2 regions of the Cryobacterium sp. MP_3.1 genome follow, and region 2 is predicted to be linked to the other one. Evidence: riboswitches for the same ligand, from Rfam matches in the RefSeq annotation. Region 2 holds a riboswitch; the other holds the start of a gene.
The links. Region 2 has a riboswitch for thiamine pyrophosphate ahead of RCH12_RS09215 (ECF transporter S component). Riboswitches for the same ligand answer to the same signal wherever they lie in the genome.
Positions count from the first base shown of each region.

Region 1 (5,089 bases), on a different contig from region 2:
CTGCGGAACAAGGGCAGGGGCAGGGCGTGACACTCGAAGCGCACCGCGTGAGCTGGCGGCGAGGCGGCACCCTCGTGATCGACGACGTGACCCTCTGCCCGCTGCCCGGCTCGACGGTGGGTCTGCTCGGCCCGAACGGCTCCGGCAAATCCTCCCTGTTGCGCCTCCTCCAGGGCGTGTCGGCACCCGATACCGGCAGGATCACGCTCGACGGGGCCGACCTCACCTCGGTGCGTCGCCGCCACGTCGCCCGAACCGTGGCGACCGTCACGCAGCACGCGGAGACCGAGGTGGACATTCTGGTACGGGACGTCGTGCGGCTGGGCCGCACGCCTTACCGGTCGCTCTTCGGCGGGGACACCGCAGACGATGCGCGGGCGATCGACCGCGCACTGGCGCACGTGGGTCTGACCGACAAGGCGGACCGACTCTGGCGCACGTTGTCGGGCGGGGAGCGCCAGCGCGCCCACATCGCGCGGGCTCTCGCGCAGGAGCCGACCGAGCTGTTGCTCGACGAGCCCACCAACCACCTCGACATCCGGCATCAGCTGGAGCTGTTGGCCCTCGTCGCCGACCTGCCGGTCACCGCGATCGTGGCCCTGCACGACCTGAATCTCGCGGCCACCTTCTGCGACAGTGTGCTTGTCCTGCAGGACGGACGCGCGGTCGCCGGGGGCAGCCCGCGAGACGTGCTCACGCCCGAGCTCATCGGCGACGTCTACGGGGTGCGGGCCCGGGTCGCCGAGGACGCGGTGACGGGCCGCTCTCACGTGCTGTTCGATCCCACCCCGCTCTGACGGCCGCGCCCCGCGGCGGCCGGCGTCGGAGGGTCTAGGCCGTGTCCGCCGGGCGCCGGTAGAAACCGGCCAGCGCCGCGGTGAACGCCTGCGGCTGCTCCACCCACGGGTAGTGCCCGGCGCCGGCGATGGTCACTGCACGACCGTTCGTGAACAGGTCCGCGACGGCCAGCACCGGGGCCAGCCCGGTCAGGCCGTCGTCGGCGCCCGCGACCACCAGAACCGGGCAGTGCACCTGCGCCAGGCCGATCAGGATGCCCGCCGGGTCGGCCCCGGCGAAGAACAGGTCCTGCGCCGCGGGATGCCAGGCGCCGGTCGCCTCGTGCTCCCGGGCCTGGGCCGTCCACCGCGACCAGGCGATCGGGGCGAGGTAGGGGAACAGGTGGTTCAGGTCGGAGGCGGTCTTCGCCGCCGTCGCCGCGATCCGGTGCGCGACGTAATCGGCGTACCAGGGCTCGGCGCGGTGCCCCGTGATGATGTGCGAGCTGTCGTCGGGGACGGTCACGAGCCACTGCGCGGGCGGGGTGAGCAGGCACAGGCTCGCCAGCCGATGAGGGTGGCGGGCCGCATAGGCGAGCGCGACGCGGGTGCCGGCCGAGTGGCCGAGCAGCTCGATCTCGGCCAGCCCCAGGTGCCGGCGGAGCGCCTCGACGTCGTCGGCCAGGGCGGGCCAGGATGCGGCGGGCGCGGTGGGCGATGGCGACGACGCCCCCACGCCCCGCTGGTGCAGCACCACGAGGGTGCGCAGGCGGGTGAGCCCGGCCAGATCGCCCAGGTACTCCGGATGCCGGGCCGGCCCGCCGGCCAGCACGACCAGCGGCGGGCGCTCAGGCGCGCCCGCCGCATCCGGGGTCAGAACGTCGTAGTGCAGAACGGTCTCATCGTGCGACGCGAAGCTGGGCATGACCCCACCGTACCGAGCCGCCCACGCTGAGGCCGGGTTAGAGCTCGAAGGGGAAGCCGAGGTCGTCGGGGTAATCGCCAAGCGCGGTGAGCTGGGCGGCGGCGCGCTGCAACGCGGCGAGGGCCAGGCCGAGGGTACCGGGGCCGAAGCTGACCCTGGAGACGCCGAGTTCGGCCAGCCGGGCCAGGGGAACGGCGCCGGGGTTCCCGATCACGGAGATGCGGCCGTTCACCTCGTCGAGGGCGCGCTTGACCTTGTCTTCGTCGCTCAGGCCGAGGAAGAAGATCACGTCGGCGCCGGCGTCGAGATAGGCGTTGGCACGCTGAACGGCCTCGGCCCACTCGCCGCCGCCCGCGAGGGTGTCGACGCGGGCGTTGATCACCAGCGGCACCCCGGCCGCCTCGGCGCCCTCCCGCGCCGCGGCGACCCGGGCGGCCGCGGTGGGGATGTCGAACTGCGGCGCCTTGGTGGCGCCCACGGAGTCTTCGATGTTGATGCCGGCGGCCCCGGCCTCCTCGATCAGGCGGCGCACGTTGCGGGCGACCCCCGCGGAATCCGCCGCGTAGCCCTTCTCGAAGTCGACCGAGACGGGCAGGTCGGTCGCTCCGGTGATAATGCGGGCGGCGATGATGGCCTCGTCGACGGTGAGGCCCTCGCCGTCCGGCAGGCCGCGCACGTTGGACACCGAGTGCGAGGCACTGGCGAGGGCTTTCACGCCCGGGGTCTCGGAGACGATCTTGGCGGTGATCGCGTCCCACACGTTCGTGACGATCAGTGGCGTGCCGGGCACGTGCAGGGCGTTGAGGAGTTCGGCCTTGTTCAGCAGTGTGGTTGTCATCGGTCCAGTGTGCCGGGTGCGCCGGTGTAAACGCTGGAGGGTTTCAGACAAAGACAAAGACGCAGCGCTGTCAACCGTGTATACACGTCGCCGCTTTGGTCTTAGCGTGAGATCTACACCGAGGGAGATGTCATGCAGGCTCACACCCTCACGGTCGGCGAGCGCCTGTTCCGATTGCGCAGCTCGTGCGACGTGACCGCGCTCGTAGCAGCCCTCACGGCCGCCGTCCGGCAGGGTGGCGGAATGGTCAGGCTACCCGTCGTCGGCGATGTCGGTGTGGAGGCGCTCGTGTCACCTGGCGTCAGCGTGGTGCTGGAGACCTTCGAGGTGGATCCGCTCGCGCTTCTGGACCCGGCGGTGCCGGTGCCGTGGTTCGCCGTCGACGATTTCGACTACTAGTCCGGGTGTGAACAATCCGGCCGCTAGGGTTTCGGTAGTGACACGGGGTGCCCTGCCAAACGGCCGGGGCTGAGAAAACACCCGTTGAACCTGATCTAGTTCGTACTAGCGAAGGGATGTCCCGGATGACCATCCGTCTGACACCAGAGAATGCTGCCCATCTGCTCGGCCGTCTGCGCGAGAGCCAACCTCTCGTACAGTGCCTCACCAACGCGGTGGTGACCAACTTCACCGCCAACGTGCTGCTGGCCCTGGGAGCCGCGCCCGCGATGGTGGACGTGCCCACCGAGGCCGGACCGTTCGCCGGGGTGGCCTCCGGAGTGCTGGTGAACGTGGGCACCCCGCACGCCGAGCAGCGCAGTGCGATGCTCGAGGCCGCGTCGGCCGCACACGCCGCCGGCACCCCCTGGGTGCTCGACCCCGTCGCGATCGGCGTGCTGCCGGTGCGCACCGGGCTGGCTCGCGAGCTGCTGCACTTCCGGCCCACGGCCATCCGCGGTAACCCGTCGGAGATCATCGCCCTGGCCCAGCTGGGCACCGGCGGCCGAGGCGTCGACGCCACCGACTCGCCGGAGGGCGCCGCCGACGCCGCCGCCCTGCTCGCCCGCAGCACCGGAGCGAGCGTAGCCGTGTCCGGCGCGGTCGACCTCATCACCGACGGTTCGCAGACCATCCGGGTGGCCAACGGTCACGTGCTGCTCACCCGGGTCACCGGCGGCGGATGCGCGCTCGGCGCGGTGACCGCCGCCGTGCTCTCGCTCGTCGACCGTGACGAACCCGGCGCAACGCTCGCCGCGACCGCCGCCGCCACGCTGCTGTACACCGTCGCCGCCGAACTCGCCGCCGCCGACGCGGCCGGGCCGGGCAGTTTCGCGGCGCACTTCCTCGACCGGCTGCACTCCCTCGACGGCGCCACCGTCATCGACCGGGCGCGGCTGGCGTGAGCGATCTCTCGCTCTACCTCGTCACCGACACCGCCCTGTGCGGTGCCAGGGGCGTGCTGAGAACCGTGATCGACGCCGTCGCCGGCGGCATCACCACCGTGCAGGTGCGCGACAAGACCGGGTCGGACGACGACGTGCTGCGCCTGCTGCTGCAGGTGGCCGACGCGGTCGGTGACCGCGCCACCGTGGTCGTCAACGACAGGGTCGACGTGTACCTGCGGGCGCTCGCCGAGCGCGCCGCCGTGCACGGCCTGCACGTGGGCCAGGGCGACGAAGCCGTGGCCAGAGTGCGCGACAGGGTCGGCTCCGACGCGATTGTGGGCATCACCGCCAACACCCCGGCCGAGCTCGACAGGGTCTTCGCGCTGCCCGCCGGCACCGTGGACTACCTGGGCGTCGGCGTCATCCGGGCCACCAGCACCAAACCCGACCATCCGCCCGTGCTCGGGGTGCCCGGCTTCGCCGCGCTGGCCGCCACGAGTGCGCTGCCCTGCGTCGCGATCGGCGGCATCGGGCTCGCGGATGTCTGGCCGTTGCGCCGGGCCGGGGCCGCCGGGGTGGCCGTGGTGTCGGCCGTCTGCGCCGCTCCGGATGCCCGTGCCGCCGCCAGCGCCCTGCACCGGGAGTGGACCCGATGACCGGGCCGAGGGAGATCCCCCGGGTGCTCAGCATCGCCGGCACCGACCCCACCGGCGGCGCCGGGATTCAGGCCGACCTCAAGAGCATCGCCGCCAACGGCGGTTACGGCATGGCCGTGGTCACCGCGCTCGTCGCCCAGAACACCCGCGGGGTGCGTTCGGTGCACATCCCACCGGTGTCCTTCCTCGTGGAACAGCTCGACGCGGTCAGCGACGACGTCACCATCGACGCCGTGAAGATCGGCATGCTCGGCCAGGCCGACCTCATCGAGACCGTGGCCGCGTGGCTGGCCCGGGTGCGGCCATCCGTGATCGTGCTCGACCCGGTGATGATCGCCACCAGCGGCGACCGGCTGCTCGACGCGTCCGCCGAGGCCGCGCTCCGCGCCCTGGTGCCGCTGGTGCACCTGGTCACCCCGAACCTGCCCGAGCTGGCCGTGCTCGTGAACGAACCCGAGGCCGCCGACTGGGCAGCGGCCCTCGAGCAGGGCGAGCGGCTCTCCCGCGCCTGCGGCACCCGGGTGCTGGTCAAGGGCGGCCACCTGGCCGGTCCGGCCTGCCCGGATGCC
Region 1 is NZ_JAXCHV010000026.1:7,712-12,800, forward strand. It holds gene RCH12_RS14360 (FecCD family ABC transporter permease) at 1-30, shown strand, start outside; gene RCH12_RS14365 (ABC transporter ATP-binding protein) at 27-797, shown strand; gene RCH12_RS14370 (alpha/beta fold hydrolase) at 832-1,701, opposite strand; gene RCH12_RS14375 (isocitrate lyase/PEP mutase family protein) at 1,739-2,539, opposite strand; gene RCH12_RS14380 (hypothetical protein) at 2,672-2,938, shown strand; TPP riboswitch at 2,972-3,072, shown strand; gene thiM (hydroxyethylthiazole kinase) at 3,064-3,882, shown strand; gene thiE (thiamine phosphate synthase) at 3,879-4,520, shown strand; gene thiD (bifunctional hydroxymethylpyrimidine kinase/phosphomethylpyrimidine kinase) at 4,517-5,089, shown strand, end outside.
Region 1: it holds a riboswitch for thiamine pyrophosphate, as region 2 does, so the genes downstream of both, thiM (hydroxyethylthiazole kinase) here and RCH12_RS09215 (ECF transporter S component) in region 2, are expected to answer to the same signal.

Region 2 (5,089 bases):
GGGTTCGTCGAGCACGAGCAGCCGCGGCCGGGTCGCCAGCACCGTCGCCACGGACAGCCGACGCTTCTCGCCGCCGGACAGAGTGAACGGGTTGGCGTCGGCGAGGTGGTCCAGCCGCAGTCTGTGCAGCAGCGCGTCCACTCGCTCCGTTTGCTCGGCCCCGGCCAGACCGAGGGCGCGGGGGCCGATGGTGAGCTCGGCACGCACGCTCCCGGCGAGGAACTGGTGCTCGGGGTCCTGGAAGACGGTACCGATGCGCGCCAGCAGGTCGCGGGAACGCCATCGGTGCGGGAGCGGCCCGAGTCCCGCGGCGAGGGCATCCGTTGCGGTCAACCGCCCGCCGGCGGGGGCGAGAAGCCCGGCCAGGGTGAGCGCGAGAGTCGACTTGCCGGTGCCGTTGGGTCCGGTGAGAGCCGTGGCCGTGCCGGCGTGCAGGGCGAGGTCGAGGCCCTGTGCGACGACGACGGCCTGTCTGCGGGCGAACGGCACCCGTCCGACGGCGAGGTCATCGGCGCTGAGCAGGACCTCCGCGCCGGGAGCGTGGGAGCGGGGGCGCCGGTCGGGCGTCGCGGGTGGGAACCGGGGTATCCACACTCCGGCGGTGGCGAGCCGTTCCCCTTCGGCGCTGAGTACGCTGTCGGTGGGTCCGTCGGCGAGAATGCCCCCGGCCGGGTCGAGCACCACGATGCGGTCCACGACGTGCTCCCAGACCGCGACGCGGTGCTCGATCACGATGAGGGTCGCACCCGACGCCTCCACGGAGCGCAGCACGGCGTCGCGCACCTCGACGACACCGTCAGGGTCGAGGTTGGCGGTGGGTTCGTCCAGCAGCACCAGGCCCGGGCGCATGGCCAGCACCCCGGCCAGGGCCAGGCGCTGCTTCTGGCCGCCGCTGAGCGCGCTGGTCGGGTGGCGCAGAGGCAGGTCCAGGCCCACGTCAGCGAGGGCCTGACCGACTCGCGGCCAGATTTCGGCGCGCGGAACGGCGAGGTTCTCACAGCCGAAGGCGACGTCGTCGCCCACCCTGGCGAGCACGACCTGGGAGTCCGGGTCCTGTAGCACCAGGCCCACCCGGCCGCGGGACGCGCTGGGGCGGCGGCCGTCGATGAGGAGTTCGCCGGTCTCGTCGCCGTCCTCGTCATCGCCGAGCACACCGGCGAGAGCGTGCATCAGTGTGCTCTTGCCGGCGCCGCTGGGTCCGAGCACGAGCACCCGCTCCCCCGGGCGGATGTCGAGATCGAGCCCGGAGACCGCCGGGCGGGACCGGCCGGCGTGCCGCCAGCCCCAGCCGGAGGCCGTGACCCTGGCGCCTGTCACGGCCGGGCCTCGGCGACGCGGAGCGGGCATCCGGTGCGGGTCACCGGGCGGGCTGGGTGTCGACCCGGTCGGTCCGGCCCGATTCGCGACCGGCGGCGAACCTGCTCAGCGCGCCGGTGCGGGCGAGTCCGCGCACTGCCAGCCAGGACAGCAGCCCCGCGAGCACTGTGCCGGAGACGACGGCGGAAACCAGGTAGACGATCTTGGGCCCGATGTCGAGGGCCGCGTAGCTGGTGAAGGTGGTGTCGAGCAGACCCACGGCGATGCCGGCGCCGGCGCCGGCCAGGAGGGCGACGCCCAGGCGCCAGTTGGCGTACACGAACAGGGCCAGCACGATCTCCGCGCCCAGCCCCTCGACGACACCCCAGATCAGGGTGGAGAAGCCCCACTGGGTGCCGATGAGCATCGAGACGACGGCGGCGACGACCTCGGTGTAGACGGCCGCACCGGGCTTGCGGATGATGAGCCCGCCGAGCACCCCGGCGAACAGCCAGCCGCCGGCCAGGAGCCCTTCGAGCCCGGGGGTGAAGGCCAGGAGCGCGCTCAGCGGCGACCAGGCCAGGCCCCATGCCCAGAAGATCACGCCGCTGGCGACGCCGATGACGCTGGCCACGACGATGTCGACGACCCGCCATTTCAGCACCCGCGGTTTACGCGACGTGGCGGGAGTGGCGGCGGACGAAGTCCTGGAAGACTGGGTGTTGATTGACGCGTGCACTGTACGTGCCCTTTCCGTAGAGGAATACTGGGCACGGGATTGAGAAGCCTCCCTGCGCTGGCATGATCCAGATCAGGTTCGACGGTCGAAGCTGAAGTAGCTTCCTCTCAGCCCGGTTCACCGGACTCCCGTGTTCAGCTTCGAGTATAGAACTCCCCGGGCGCATCCGGGCACTGCACGTCGTCGCGCGACATTTTCTGCGCGCGACGATCTCGCTGCGGGTGCTAGCGCTTGAGCGCGCGGATGATCCGCGCGATGGCCTTGCCGGCGACCCAGACGAAGGGGATGCCGACGGCCAGCAGCGAAATCACATTCGGTTCGAAGCGGGCCGCTCCGCCGGACTTCACGTATGCGCCGATCGGGATGGCCATGCCACCGCCGCCACCGCCGGCCGCCGCGGACTCGTCACCTTCGCCGCCACCGCCGAAGCCGTACTGCACCAGGGCCACCGGAACGATGGTGACGCCCTCGATCTGCACGGGGTCTCCGTAAGCCGACCTGACGCCGATGGATCGTGCGTTTTCTGCGAGCTTCAAGGCGAGATTAGTCATGGTGAGAGGCTACTCCCCCTCCCCCTGCGGCGTCGCGGCGTTCGGTGTTCCGAACGGATGCACATCGCGCTTCGGAGCGCTCCCGCCGCCCAGCTGCGAGGCCGGCCGCACGATCCCCCGACCGAACCGGGCGGTGACGGTGTCCACGGCCAGTTCGGCTTCCCGCCAGTCGTCGTCATCGTCCCACAGTCCCATGCCGGCGCCGTCGCCGGAGCCGAGTTGCTCGGCCCGCACCCCGATCAGGCGCACCCGGATTCCGCGGGCGGCGAGCACGTCGAAGCTCGCGGCGACCTCCTCGTAGATCCGCCGGCCCACGTTGGTGGGCTCGGCCAGGGTGCGCGACCGGGTCACCGTGCTGAAGTCGGCGTAGCGGAGCTTGAGCACCACGGTGCGCGCGACGAGGCCGTTGCCGCGCAGCTTGGCGGCCACCGCATCCGCTTGGCGGAGGAGTTCGCTGCGCAACCGGGCGACATCGGTGACGTCATGCTCGAAGGTCACCTCGTGGCCGACGCTTTTCTCCTCGCGTTCGAGGTTGATCGTGCGCGGGTCGATGCCCCAGGACAAATCGTGCAATTTGTGCGCACTGGCGACGCCGACGGCACGCTGCAGCATCTCGAGGGGGGCGTGCGCGATATCCCTCACGTGCCGCAGCCCGAGCCCCAGCAGCGTCTGTTCGGTGCTGGCGCCCACACCCCAGAGGGCGCCGACGGGCAGCGGATGCAGGAAAGCGATGGTGTCCTCCGCGGGGATCACCAGCAGCCCGTCGGGCTTGGCCCGTCCGGAGGCGAGCTTGGCCACGAATTTGGTTGACGCGGCGCCGACCGAGCAGGTGAGTCCGGTCTCGGCGAACACGCGGGCGCGGATCTCCCGCCCGATCTCGGCGGGTGAACCGTGCACACGCCGGGCGCCCGCGACATCCAGGAACGCCTCGTCGATACTGAGCGGCTCGACCATCGGCGTCATGTCGGTGAAGATGCCCATCACCTGGCGGGACACCTCCACGTACCGGCCCATGTGCGGCTCGAGCACGATGGCGGCCGGGCAGCGGCGCAGGGCGATGGCCATCGGCATGGCCGAATTGGCGCCGTACTTGCGGGCGACGTAATTGGCTGCGGTCACCACGGACCGACCGGAGCGGTGGCCGATGACGACGGGCAGGTGCACGAGTTCGGGGTGGTCGAGCAACTCGACGGACGCAAAGAACGCATCCATGTCGATGTGCAGCATGGTGGCGGTTGTGTCGTCGACGTCGGCGCCGGTGGTCTGCCGGTCGCTGCCATCCTGCCTGCTCACGCCGCACCACACCCTTCTGCCGCTCGGGCCGGAATCAACTCGAAGCTACCTTCGAGAGTACAGGCAGAGGGGGTCGGCATCGAGCTAGAAACCGCCGAAATCTCCACCGCCGCCGAAGTCGCCGAATCCGCCGGAGTCACCACCGAAACCGCCGCCGGAGTCACCACCGAAATCGCCGCCGGAATCGCCGGAGTCCGCCGTGGTCTCGGCGCCCGGGTCGGTGCCGCCGTCACCGGCCGCATCCCCCTCGCCGCCCATATCGGGCAGGAACGCACCCACCAGTGCCGAGCCGACGACGTAGCCGGCCACGGTACCGAGCAGGGAGGCGCCGAGCATGCTGCCGAAGCCGGGGCCCTGCCGGCCGCCGGCCTGGTCGCCGCCGAAGACCCGGTCCAGGGTGCCCGGCTGGCGGAGTTCGGCCCGGGTGGCGGACCTAGCCAGGGTGGCCGGTTCGGCGTTCGCCGGGCGCTCACCCTCCATCGCGTTCTCGGTCAGCTGCTGGAAGAGCAGGTCGCGCTGCTCGTCGGTGAGCTTGCTGAACGCTTCGGTGTGCACCTGTTCGATGGTCTCCGGCGGTGCGGTGCGCAAGAGGTACCGGTAGCGTTCCACGGCGATCTCGTCGTCGGTGCGCTGCGGGGCCGGCGCGGTGCGGGCCGGCTCCGGTTGTTCGGGTCGGCCCAGGAGGCGATCGAGAAATCCCATGAGTCTGCTCCTTCGCTTTGGTGTCAGCCTAGGCGGCACCCGCCCGGACCGACAGGACCGTCGCCAGCGACTCCAGCGCTTTCACAGGGTCGGGACCGGCCGGGATGAGGACAACGCTCGTGGCTCCGGCGGCGTGCAGCTCATCGATGCGGCGGCGAGCGGATGCGGCGGTGCCGACCACCGCGAGCTGATCGACCCAGCTCTCGGGCATCGCCGCCGCGAAGTCAGCCCGGCTGGCGCTGGCCGAGCGCAGGGCGGCGAACTCCTCCGCGAAGGGCAGCACCGTGATGTGCGGGGCCCAATCGGGGTCGCCGATCCACTCCAGAGCCGGGCGCACCAGATTGCGGGCCACGACGGGGTCCTCGTCGACGGCGGCCGCGTTGTAGGCCACTACGTGGCGGGCATCCGACGGGGGCCGGAGGCCGGGGAACCCGAAGCCCTCCGGCGGAGCGTCGCGGCCGGCATCGAGGGCACCGATCGCGGCAGCGAGGTACTCGGGGGTGACGGG
Region 2 is NZ_JAXCHV010000011.1:40,330-45,418, reverse strand. It holds gene RCH12_RS09220 (ABC transporter ATP-binding protein) at 1-1,347, opposite strand, end outside; gene RCH12_RS09215 (ECF transporter S component) at 1,358-1,960, opposite strand; TPP riboswitch at 2,068-2,176, opposite strand; gene RCH12_RS09210 (hypothetical protein) at 2,260-2,586, opposite strand; gene dinB (DNA polymerase IV) at 2,596-3,879, opposite strand; gene RCH12_RS09200 (hypothetical protein) at 3,964-4,581, opposite strand; gene RCH12_RS09195 (LLM class flavin-dependent oxidoreductase) at 4,610-5,089, opposite strand, start outside.